One region of the Aquisalimonas sp. 2447 genome, then DNA from elsewhere that is predicted to be linked to it. Evidence: predicted binding sites of a transcription regulator. Region 1 holds the regulator's gene; the other holds the start of a gene.
The links. The regulator FliA, encoded in region 1, starts transcription of late flagellar genes. The targets are predictions, from matches to a motif close to GCTAAAGTTNNNNNNNNNNCNGCCGATA.
Positions count from the first base shown of each region.

Region 1 (5,497 bases):
ACCGACGTCTCGCCGCTGCCTCCCCCCTTGGCTCCGCCAGCGCCCCCGGCGCCGCCGGCATCACTGCCGCCACCGCCGGACCCACCGCCTGCGGCGGCGGGCTTGTCCTCGGCGCGGCCTGGCTCCGGCGGGGTCGTTTCCGGCTTCTGCGGTTCGGCTTTCGCCGGCGCCGGCGGCTCGGGGCTTACCGACCCCGCATCCGTGGACGTGGGGCCCTTGCCCTGCCCGTGGATCTGGTCGAGCACCGCATCGAATTCATCGTCGGTGATGAGATCATCGCCGTCGCCTGCCTCGGCCGACTGGCCGGCATCCGCCCCGTCGGGCACGCCCTTGTGCGTGCCGGGGCCGTGGAGTTGATCGAGTACCTTCTCGAACTCCTCGTCGGTGATCTCGTCATCACCGCTGCTCGGCGGCGCGGCCTGCGACGACGCAGCCTCCGCCTTGCCTTCGTCCATGGCATCCAGCAGGGCCTCGAACTCCTCCTCGGTGATGTCATCGTCGGCGGGCGCGCTGCCGCTGGCCGCGGGCTGCGGCTCGGCTGCAGGCTCGGCTGCAGGCTGGACTGCAGGCTCGGCAGCCGGCGCGGCGCCGGGCGCGGAATCCCCGAGGTGCTCTTCCTGCTGCAGCCGCTCCAGGGCCTCCAGCAGATCCGCCGGCGCACCGCGGGCATCCTCACCGTTCTGCAGGTCCGTAAACTGGTTGTTGACCACATCCAGCGCGCGCAGGACGTAATCCATGAGTTCCGAGGTCACCTGCCGCTCGCCGTTACGCAGCAGATTGAAGAGGTCTTCGGTGCGGTGGCAGACGTCCACCAGCGGATCGAACCCGAGGAAACCGGCGCCACCCTTGATGGTGTGGAAGCCACGGAAGACCGCGTGCAGCAGGTCCTTCTGATCCGGCTGCTGCTCGAGCTGCACCAGCTGTTCGCCCAGCTCATCGAGAATCTCCCGGGATTCCACCAGGAAGTCCTGGACGATCTCGTCCTGTGTGTCAGTTGCCATAATGCCCCCAAGCGCTTCCCGGGTGGGCGCTGCCCGTGGCGCGCCCCTTCACCCGCTTACCCATGCTCCCGTGCCGCCTTCCGCCTCAGAATCCCAGGCTGGAGAGCAGGTCATCCACCTCGTCCTGCCCCTGCACGGCGGTGTCGGACTCCTGGCCCGGTACCTGCGGCCCCTCGAGTTCCATCGGGTCCGTGACCGGCTTATCGGCCGGTTTCCGCTGTTCCGTAGTCCGCTCCGGCGCGGAGATGGAGATCAGCGACACCAGCCCGTCCTCCACCTCCTTCACCAGTTTCATCACGCGCCGGATGATCTGGCCGGTGAGGTCCTGGTAGTCCTGGGCCATGAGGGCGTCGGTGAGCTTGCTTTGCACCGTGGCGCCCTCGGTCTCCAGGCGCTGGAAGAACCCGTCCATGCGCCGACTGAGGTCACGGAATTCGGTGGCGGAGAGTTCACGCTGGCGGAAGCGCTTCCACTCCGCGGCCAGTTCCCGGCCCTCGCTGCCGAGGCCCGACAGCGACTCCAGTGATTCCTCAAGGGCCGTCAGCGTGCGGTGCGCGGCATTGTCGGTGAGTTCGATGACGTGGTTGAGCCGATCCTGGGCATCCGGGATCTCGCTGGCGAGTTCGCTCAGACGGTTATCCGTGCGGAACGACTTCAGCGCTTCGTGAAGCTCCCGGGTGAGCTTGCCCACTTCGCGGAACAGCTCGGTCTCCCGCAGGCGGGTCAGCTCGTCCAGAACCTCGCCTACCGCCTCGTGGTCACCGGCCTCCACATGGTTCAGGAGTTCCCGCGCCTTTTCTGCATAACGATCGAGATCGCTGGCTTCAGTGCTCATGCGTCACTCCTCAGCCGGCCGATCCGATACGCTCGAAGATCTTGTCAATCTTCTCCTTCAGCGTGGCGGCGGTGAACGGCTTGACGATATAGCCGTTGACGCCGGCCTGGGCCGCCTCGATGATCTGCTCGCGCTTGGACTCGGCGGTCACCATCAGCACCGGGAGATCCTTGAGCTCCTCCTCGGCGCGCACGTTCTTCAGTAGCTCGAGCCCGTCCATCCCGGGCATGTTCCAGTCCGTAATCAGGAAATCGAAGCCGCCCTTCTTGAGCATCGGCAGGGCGGTATTGCCGTCGTCCGCCTCGGCAGTGTTGTTGTAACCGAGATCGCGGAGCAGGTTCTTGATGATCCGCCGCATGGTGGAGAAGTCGTCCACGATCAGGATTTTCATGTTCTTGTCGGAACTCACTGTGAATCACCTTTGCTGTAGTCAGGGCCGTTCCCGCGGATAACGTGGCCTACCCTGCCCGACCATTGCGTCGGGTTCTGCCAAACAGGGCGCAGTTCGTGAACTTGTCCGCCGGCCGCTATTGTGTCCAGTCGGCAAGATGGTCGCGTAACTTGAGCATGATGCGGCCATGGATCTGGCTGACCCGGGATTCGGTCACCCCGAGCACTTCGCCGATCTCGCGCAGATTGAGCTCCTGCTCGTAGTAGAGGGACATCACCAGTTGCTCGCGCTCCGGCAACGTGCGAATGGCCGCGGCCAGGGCCTGGCGGAAGCCGGCGTCCTCCAGACGGCTCACCGGGCCGGCGTCGTCGCTGGCGGGCTCCCGCGCCTCACCGGTGGTGAGAGACACCTCGTCCAGGCTGAACAGCCGTGCCGTTGAAGCGTCGTTGAGCACCTGGTGGTACTCATCGGCGCTCATGTCCAGAGCGTCCATGATCTCGTTGTCCCGGGCTTCACGGCCGGTGCGGTGTTCGATTTCCCGGCTTGCCTGGGCCACCTCCCGGGCACGGCGATGAACGGAACGCGGCGTCCAGTCCAGCCGTCGGATCTCGTCCAGCATGGCACCGCGGATGCGGATACCCGCGTAGGTGGTGAAACTGGCGCCATGGGCGGTGTCGTACTGCCGCGCCGCCTCCAGCAGGCCGATGGTGCCGGCCTGGATCAGATCCTCCAGCTGCACGGTGTCCGGCAGCCGCGCCAGGAGATGATGGGCGATGCGCTTGACCAACGGCGCATGCTCCACCAGCACGTCGTGTTCGCTGCTCTGCTTCTGGACCTCCGTGTAAGCGGCGGCGCGCGGCTTCATGGCATCACCTCCCCGCCGGACGCGTTGTACTGCACCAGGCGCTCGACAAAGAATTCCAGGTGCCCCTCCGCCCGGGTGGGCAACGGCAGTTTGTCCACGCGCTTGGCCATTTCCGCGTAGGCACGGCCCGACGGACTTCCGGGGTAGGCATTCACCACCGCCTGCTGGCGCTGCACAGCCTTGCGCATGGCATCGTCCCGGGGAATGGCGCCCATGTAGGCAACGGTGAGATCCAGGTAGCGCTCGCATACCCGGGCGAGCTTGTCGTACAGCGTCTTGCCTTCCGCCGCGCCGGAGACCATGTTGGCCACCACATGCACCCGCTCCACACCGTAGTCCCGGTGCAACACCTTGATCAGCGCATAGGCGTCGGTGATGCTGGACGGCTCGTCGCAGACCACCACCATCACCTCCCGCGCTGCCCGCGCGAAGCTGATGACGCTATCGGCGATACCCGCCGCCGTGTCGATGATGAGATAGTCCCAGTCGCCGCTGAGCTCACTGAAGCTGCGGATCAGGCCGGTGTTCTCCGCCGGCCCCAGTTCCGCCATGCGCTTGGTGCCCGACGAGGCGGGGATGATCTGTATGCCCCCCGGCCCCTCCACCAGGATCTCTTCGAGCTCGGCCTCGCCATCCATGACGTGAGCCAGGTTATAGCGCGGACTGAGCCCCAGGAGCACGTCCACGTTGGCCAGCCCCAGGTCGGCATCCATGAGCAGCACACGGTTGCCGGCGGTGGATAGCGCCACCGCCAGATTGACGGACACGCTGCTCTTGCCCACCCCGCCCTTGCCGCTTGCAACCGCAATGACCTTGACCGGTTTCGGGTTGCTCATTCGCCTCAGCCCCGCTGCCTGATCCATGCGTTGTTCGATCTCTTGTTCCGACATGGCATCCGCGTCCCGCACGCGGTTCCATGACTCCGATTGTTCGATGCGGCGCGGCCTACTGCCCCTGACCGGCACCGCCCCCGAAGGCGACCGCCAGCTGGTCGTCGTCGGCGGCCTGACCATACTGCTTCACCAGGCCCACGGCTTCCTGCACCAGTCTATCACCCCGTGCCGGCGCAAGATCCTCGGGCACCCGCTGGCCATTGCCCAGGAAGCTCACCGGCAGCCGCTGACGCAGCAGCACCGTGATCACCGCGCCAAGACTGGTTGCCTCATCGGTCTTGGTGACGATGCAACCCGCCGGGCGCGCCCCGGCATACGCCTTCACCGTCTCGTTCAGCGTTGCCAGCTGGGTGTTCGCCGACAGCACCAGATAGCTGCGAATGCGATCCCCCAGCGCCTTCAGGGTGCTGAACTGCTCCGCCAGGCGCATGTCGCGCTGGCTCATGCCGGCGGTGTCCACCAGTACCAGACGCTTGTCCGCCAAGTCGCCGAGCACCTCTTCCAGTTCCTCCGTCGAGCCGGCGGTATGCACCGGCACGTTGAGAATCCGGGCAAAGTTGCGCAGCTGATCCTGCGCGCCAATGCGGTAATTGTCCGTGCTGACCAGGGCCACGGTCTGCCGACCATGCCGCAAAGCGAAACGTGCGGCCAGTTTCGCCACGGTGGTGGTCTTGCCCACCCCGGTGGGGCCGATCACGGCCACCACGCCACCACGGTCCAGCAGATCATCCTTCTTCACCGGCAGATGCCGCGCCACCGTATGCATGGCCTGGCGCAGCGCCACGTCCGGAGCCAGGGACTCGTCCACCCGGTCCGCCAGCTTGCGACACACGTCCGGCCCCAGGCCGATCTCCGTGAGCTGGCGTAACAAGGTGGTCCGGGTCGGGCGATTGCGGCCCTGCTGCTGCCACTCCATCACGGAAAGCTGGTTCTCGAACAGGGTCCGCAGCGTCCGCAGTTCGCTGCGCATGGCCTCCACCGAGGCGTCGTCCCGGGGTGCGGCGGTCGCTGCCTCCTGCTCCCGACCGGGCCTGGCCCGGCTTGCGGCTGCGCGCCGGGGAGCAGGTTCCGGACGCGCGGGGGCGGGCCGGGCATGCGATCGGGGCGCCTCCATCCCCGTCAAGTCCAGGTCGTCCTCCGTCAACGGATCGTCCACATGGACGTCAATCCGCTGACGACCGCTATCGTCCTCGCGGGTGGCGGCGATGTCATTGGCCCGCTCCAGCATGGCGGCGAAATCCGCGGGCTCGGCCAGGGACGGCGCCTCCCGACGGCGTGGCGCCGGCGTTTCCGCCGCCGGGGGCACGCGCCGCTCGTCCCGCTCCGCCTGCTCGCGCACCGCCTCCTCGTCGAAGTCCAGGGCAGCGATGACCTCGACACCGTCATCCAGCTCCCGCGACGAGAGAATCACCGCCTGGGGCCCGATCTCGTCACGGACGCGGCGGATTCCCTGGCGCATGGTCTTGGCGTGGATGCGTTTGATCTTCATGAACTTTCCGCTCCTGGTTGCCG
Region 1 is NZ_CP050695.1:2,340,775-2,346,271, forward strand. Features, by position in the region: gene KU884_RS10995 (chemotaxis protein CheA) at 1-1,001, opposite strand, end outside; gene KU884_RS11000 (protein phosphatase CheZ) at 1,087-1,836, opposite strand; gene cheY (chemotaxis response regulator CheY) at 1,847-2,227, opposite strand; gene KU884_RS11010 (RNA polymerase sigma factor FliA) at 2,364-3,092, opposite strand; gene KU884_RS11015 (MinD/ParA family protein) at 3,089-3,982, opposite strand; gene flhF (flagellar biosynthesis protein FlhF) at 4,038-5,474, opposite strand.

Region 2 (5,497 bases), 460 kb from region 1:
GCTGGCGGCGCTGCTCCAGGACATCCAGCGGCCGCTGCCGGGCGGTGCGGGCGACGTCTGCTTCGATCACACCGGTATCGGCCATGACCCCCAGAACCAGATTCCGCCGCTGCCGGGCACGCTCGGGGTTGCGACGCGGATTGTAATAGCTCGGCCCCTTGATCATGGCCACCAGCAGCGCCTGCTGATCGATGCGCAAGGCGTCCAGCGGCTCGCCGAAGAAGTACTGCGCGGCCAGGCCGAAACCGTGCACGGAGCGGTCGCCGTCCTGGGCGATGAAGACCTCGTTCAGGTAGGTCTCCAGAATGTCGCGCTTGTCGTAGCGCAGTTCCAGCAGCACCGCCATGATGGCTTCGTTGACCTTGCGGGTGAAGGTCTGCTCGCCGGTGAGGAAAAGATTCTTGACCAGTTGCTGGGTGAGGGTGCTGCCACCCTGGACGATGCGCCCCGCACGGATATTGGCCATGGCGGCCCGGGCGATCCCCGACGGCGAGACGCCGAAGTGGCGGTGAAAGCGGCGATCCTCCACCGCCAGCAACGCACCGATCAGTGACACCGGAACGTCATCCAGCTGTACCAGAAGCCGGTCTTCCCGGCGGGTCGGGGCGATGGCACCAATGGTGGCCGGATCCAGCCGTGCGAGGTCCACTGGCTCGCCGGAATCCGGATCCCGCAGGGACTGCAGACGCCCGTCAGCAAAACGCAGCGCCAGAGTGCGAGCAGGCTCCCTACCGTCCCAGTACCCGAACGCCCGGGTGGTGAGCCGGAGGCGATCTCCGTCCTGCGCCCAGGTGCCGGGGCGCTGACCGCCGGCTGCAGGACGGTAGCCGGCGGCATCCAGCTCCGCCAGCAGCCCGTCCCGGGAAAGCGCCAACCCCGGATACAACTCCAGCGGTCGTGCATAGACCGTCGCGGGCACCGACCAGCGCTTGCCTTCAAACTGGCTGCGTACCTGGTAGTCCAACCAGGCGACATAGCCCCCTGCCGCCACCAGCACCAGCCATAGACCGCCGACCAACCATGATCGCAAAGGGTTGCGGCGCCGGGAGCGGGACCGGGATTGTCTGGCGGGCTTGCGCGGCATCGGGCGTTTGCTGGATCCGTGTCAGTCGATAATGGTGCCGGGGCATGGCGCGGGTCAGCGCGCCGGAATGGCGGGACAGGACGCTAGCGCGGGCGCCGGGTCATGGCGAGAGTCCACAGGCCCAGAAGCACGTACGCTCCCAGCGTCCATCCCGGCAGAGTAACGCCCAGCACAGCATGCACTTCAGCGCATTCTCCGGATCCCGCCAGCACCATGGGCACGGTCTCAAGGAACCCAAAGGCGTCGACCATGTAATCGAGCCCGGGGCCACATGCCGGGACATCCTCCGGCGGCAGGCTCTGCAGCCAGAGATGACGCGCCGCGACCGCCACACCGGAAGCCACCACCAGGGTGTTCAACCCCGCGTACACGAAACGCCCCCAACCGGGGCTGCCGTGAAGAAAGCCCACCAGGGCGACCAGAGCCATACCCACAAACACGAGCCGCTGCACCATGCATAGCGGACAGGGCTCCATTCCCGCCACCCACTCAAGCCCGTACGCCCCCGCCAGGATCAGCAGGCAGGCCAGCAGGACCACACCGTGACCAAAGCGCTGGCGCTGGCGCATACGGGTCTCACTTGTCGCAAACATGGAACGCATGGTCGTCACTTCGGCGGCGCATTCGGCGCATAGCGTAACAGACGCACCGCCCCGCAAAAGCGGGCACGTTCCACAAGGATGATTTTGCGACGCGCGGTACGCCGTGGTCGAGTTGACACCGCACGGCGACAACCAGGCTGTGACGAAACTCTCAAGGTTTCGCCGGCAACGCCGTTACTGTAATGAGGAAGCGGCGCAGACCGCAGGACATACCCGATCAGCGAGGAGCGAACAATGCACCTGCCCGTGTTTGGCAGAGGTCCCAGGGAGCGAAAGGATCAGGAACAACCGGCAGGGATGGTAAACGCGGACCTTCTGAGTCGCGTCGCATCGCACACTGATGGTCTCCAGGACACCGTGCGCCGTGTTCAGGAGGACCTTCAGGCGGTCAGCGCCCGGGTGGAGCAGGAAACCGAAGCCTTCCGGGCCTTGCTCGGGCACGGCGAACAACTCGTCGGCACCAACGAGACCACCGAGTCGGCGGCGGGAAGCGCAGGCGGGGCGGCTCGCCGCGCCAGCGGCGCCGTCAGCGACTCCAACCGGACCCTCGGCCGCTCCCTGGACGACATCGCCGCGCTCACGGACACCGTCACCGCCACGGAACAGCAAATGGCGGAACTGGAGTCGGCGCTGGACGGTGTTGACGGTGCCGCCGAGACCATCGCCACCATTGCCAAGCAGACTAACCTGTTGGCCCTGAATGCCACCATCGAGGCCACCCGCGCCGGTGGCCAGGGGCGGGGATTCGCCGTGGTGGCCGAACACGTGAAGGTCCTGGCCAAGCAGGCCGGCGATGCCACCGATGACATTGGCGGCATCCTCGACGAGCTGCGGGAGCAAGCGCGCCACCTGATCTCCGCGGCCAGCGAGTGCAGCAGTATCACCACCACCGTTCGCAGTGGCACCGACACCATGCAGACACTGCTGAACACGGTGGCCGGCGACGTGACCCGGGTGGAGGAGACCTACTCGGAGGTCAACGGTTCCGTGGAAGCCATCGACCGGCAATGCCGCCAAGTGGTCGAGGGTCTGCAGGGCATGGCCGGAGACGTGACCACCGCCCGGGAAGCACTCACGGGAGCAAGAGACCGGGCCGGTGACCTCCAGGGGACTGTCACCCAGCTGAGCACCGCCCGCGCCGGTGACACCGGCATGGAGGAAGCCGTGCAGCAAACGGCGGCGGCCACCGGCGAGCTGGCGGTCCATGTTTCGGACATCGCCGGCGATGCGGCCCGAGTCCAGGAGCGGGTTCACAACGAAACCCAGGTTCTGCAGGAGCTGGGCGGCAGGACTGCGGAACTCGCCGGCGCCACCCAGCAGGTCCATGCCAGCGCGGAAACGGCGCGGGAGACCGCGGACCAGGCGGTGAACGCCATCCATGAAGCCGCACCGGAAGTACGGGAAGCCGTTTCCGGCCTGCAGACCATGACCAGCCAGGTCAAGGATATGACCCAGCGTCTGGGCGCCTTCGAGGAAGCGCTTCAACGCATTCGCAAGGCATCCGGCGGTATCGCGGGAATCGCCAAGCAAACCAACCTCCTGGCAGTGAACGCCAGCATCGAAGCCGCGCGCAGCGGTAGCGCCGGCCAGGGATTCGGGGTTGTGGCAGAGCAGATCGGCACGCTGGCGGGCCAGACGGCGGAGGCAACTCAGGATATAGAACGCACCCTCCAGGGTCTGTCCGCAAGCACCCAGGCGCTGGTTCACCGTGGCCGCGACGGCAGCCAACGTGCGGCACAGGTGGACGAGGACAGCCGCCATATCAACGGCATTCTCGACACCATGGAGGAAGCCATCGCGTCCGTACGCGACGAATCAGCACGCATACGCGATGCGGCAACGGCCATGGAAGCGACCGGCAACCAGGTGAACAGCGGCCTGGAGGATCTGCAGCAGCAGGTGAACCACTCAGCCACGGACCTGGACAACACCAACCAGCACCTGGATGACCTCCTGCGCGCAGCCGAGACACTGCTGAACGTGTGCAACAGCACCGGCGCGGACACGACCGACCGGCCATTCATCGCGCATGCCCAGGCCGGCGCCAGGGCAATTGGCTCGGCACTGGAGCAGGCCATCGCCGAAGGCCGGCTCAGTGAGAGCGACGTCTTCGACCGGGACTACGTCCCGGTGCCGGACACCGACCCCCAGCAGTACACCACGCGCTTCGTGGAAATTACCGACGACGTCTTTCCGCCCATCCAGGAAGGCATTCTGGAAGCCCACGAGAAGATCATTTCCTGCTGCTGCACCGATGACCAGGGCTACATCGGCACCCACAACCTGCACACGTCGAAACCGCAGCGCCTCAACGAGCCGGACTGGAACCGGGCCAACTCCCGCCATCGCCAGATCTACGGCGATCGCGTCGGCCAGGCCGCGGCGAAGAACCGCGAGCCGTTCCTGTTACAGGCCTACCGGCGCAACATGGGGGAGAAGATCGTGCTGACCCGCGACACCTCGGCGCCCATTTACGTAAACGGCCGTCACTGGGGGGCGTGCCGGGTCATCCATCTGCCGTAGCCAGGGAAGAGCTGCGCAACTCGCGCGCCTCCGGCCGATTCCGGCAGGCTACTCGACCTCAGTGCTGGCCGCGCCGTCCTCGCCGTCGCCGGCCAGTGCCGCCTCCAGCGACGCCCAGGCAAGCCGCGCACACTTGACCCGGGAGGGAAACCGGCGCACGCCACGGAGCGGTTCCAGCCCCGCGGGGAGATCATCCTCGTCCTGACCGTTCATCACCGCACCGAACCGGGCGGCAATCGCTTTGGCCTCGTCCACGGGGCGGCCCTGAAGCGTTTCGGTCAGGAGAGATGCCGACGCGGTGGCAATGGCGCAGCTCTCGCCCTGGAAGCCGATGGCATGGATGAACCCGTCGCGCACGTCCAGGGTCAGTTCGATGCTGTCGCCGCACAGGGGATTGTAGCCGTGGCCGCGATGGGTCGCCGGGTCCACGGCCACGTAGTTCCGCGGGTTGCGGTTGTGTTCCAGAACCACGTCCTGGTAAAGCTGGAAGAGATCGTCGGCCATTCAGGCGAACAGTCGCCGGACCTTGTCGATGGAGGCCACCAGCTGATCCACCTCCGCCCGGGTGTTGTAGACGCCGAAAGACGCCCGCGCGGTGGCCGGAACGCCATAGCGCTGCATCACCGGCTGAGCGCAGTGGTGCCCCGAACGGATGGCCACCCCGTCATTGTCCAGGATGGTGCCGATATCATGGGGATGTGCCTCGTCCATGACGAAGGACAACGCCGCCGCCTTGCGCCGGGCGTTGCCGATGATCCGCACGCCCTCCATGACACTCACCTGCTCGTGGGCATAGGCGAGCAGATCCGCCTCGTGGGCTGCGACCTTGTCCAGCCCCAGCCCCATCAGCCACTCGATGCCGGCACCCATGCCGATGACGCCGGCGATGTTCGGCGTGCCCGCCTCGAACCGCTGCGGCGGTTCGGCGAACTCCGAGCGCTCGAAGGTGACGGTCTTGATCATGTCACCGCCGCCGTGCCAAGGCGGCATGGCAGCCAGCAGATCGTACCGACCCCACAGCACCCCGACGCCGCTGGGACCATAGGTCTTGTGCCCGGAGAAGACGAAGAAATCGCAGCCCAGGGCCTGCACGTCCACCGGCATGTGGGGCGCCGACTGGGCACCGTCCACCAGCACGGGCACATCCCGGGCGTGGGCCAGTTCCACGATCTCTCCCACCGGGTTGATGGTACCCAGGGCATTGGAGACGTGGATCACGCTGACCAGCCTGGTGCGCTCGTTGATGCGTGACGCCACATCGTCCAGGTCCAGTTCGCCAGCGTCGGAG
Region 2 is NZ_CP050695.1:2,800,860-2,806,356, forward strand. Features, by position in the region: gene mrcB (penicillin-binding protein 1B) at 1-1,018, opposite strand, end outside; gene KU884_RS13280 (disulfide bond formation protein B) at 1,168-1,686, opposite strand; gene KU884_RS13285 (methyl-accepting chemotaxis protein) at 1,984-4,209, shown strand; gene sufU (Fe-S cluster assembly sulfur transfer protein SufU) at 4,258-4,713, opposite strand; gene KU884_RS13295 (cysteine desulfurase) at 4,714-5,497, opposite strand, start outside.
Region 2: KU884_RS13285 (methyl-accepting chemotaxis protein) is a predicted target of FliA. The motif match lies at 1,836-1,863, and genes of this name have one in related genera.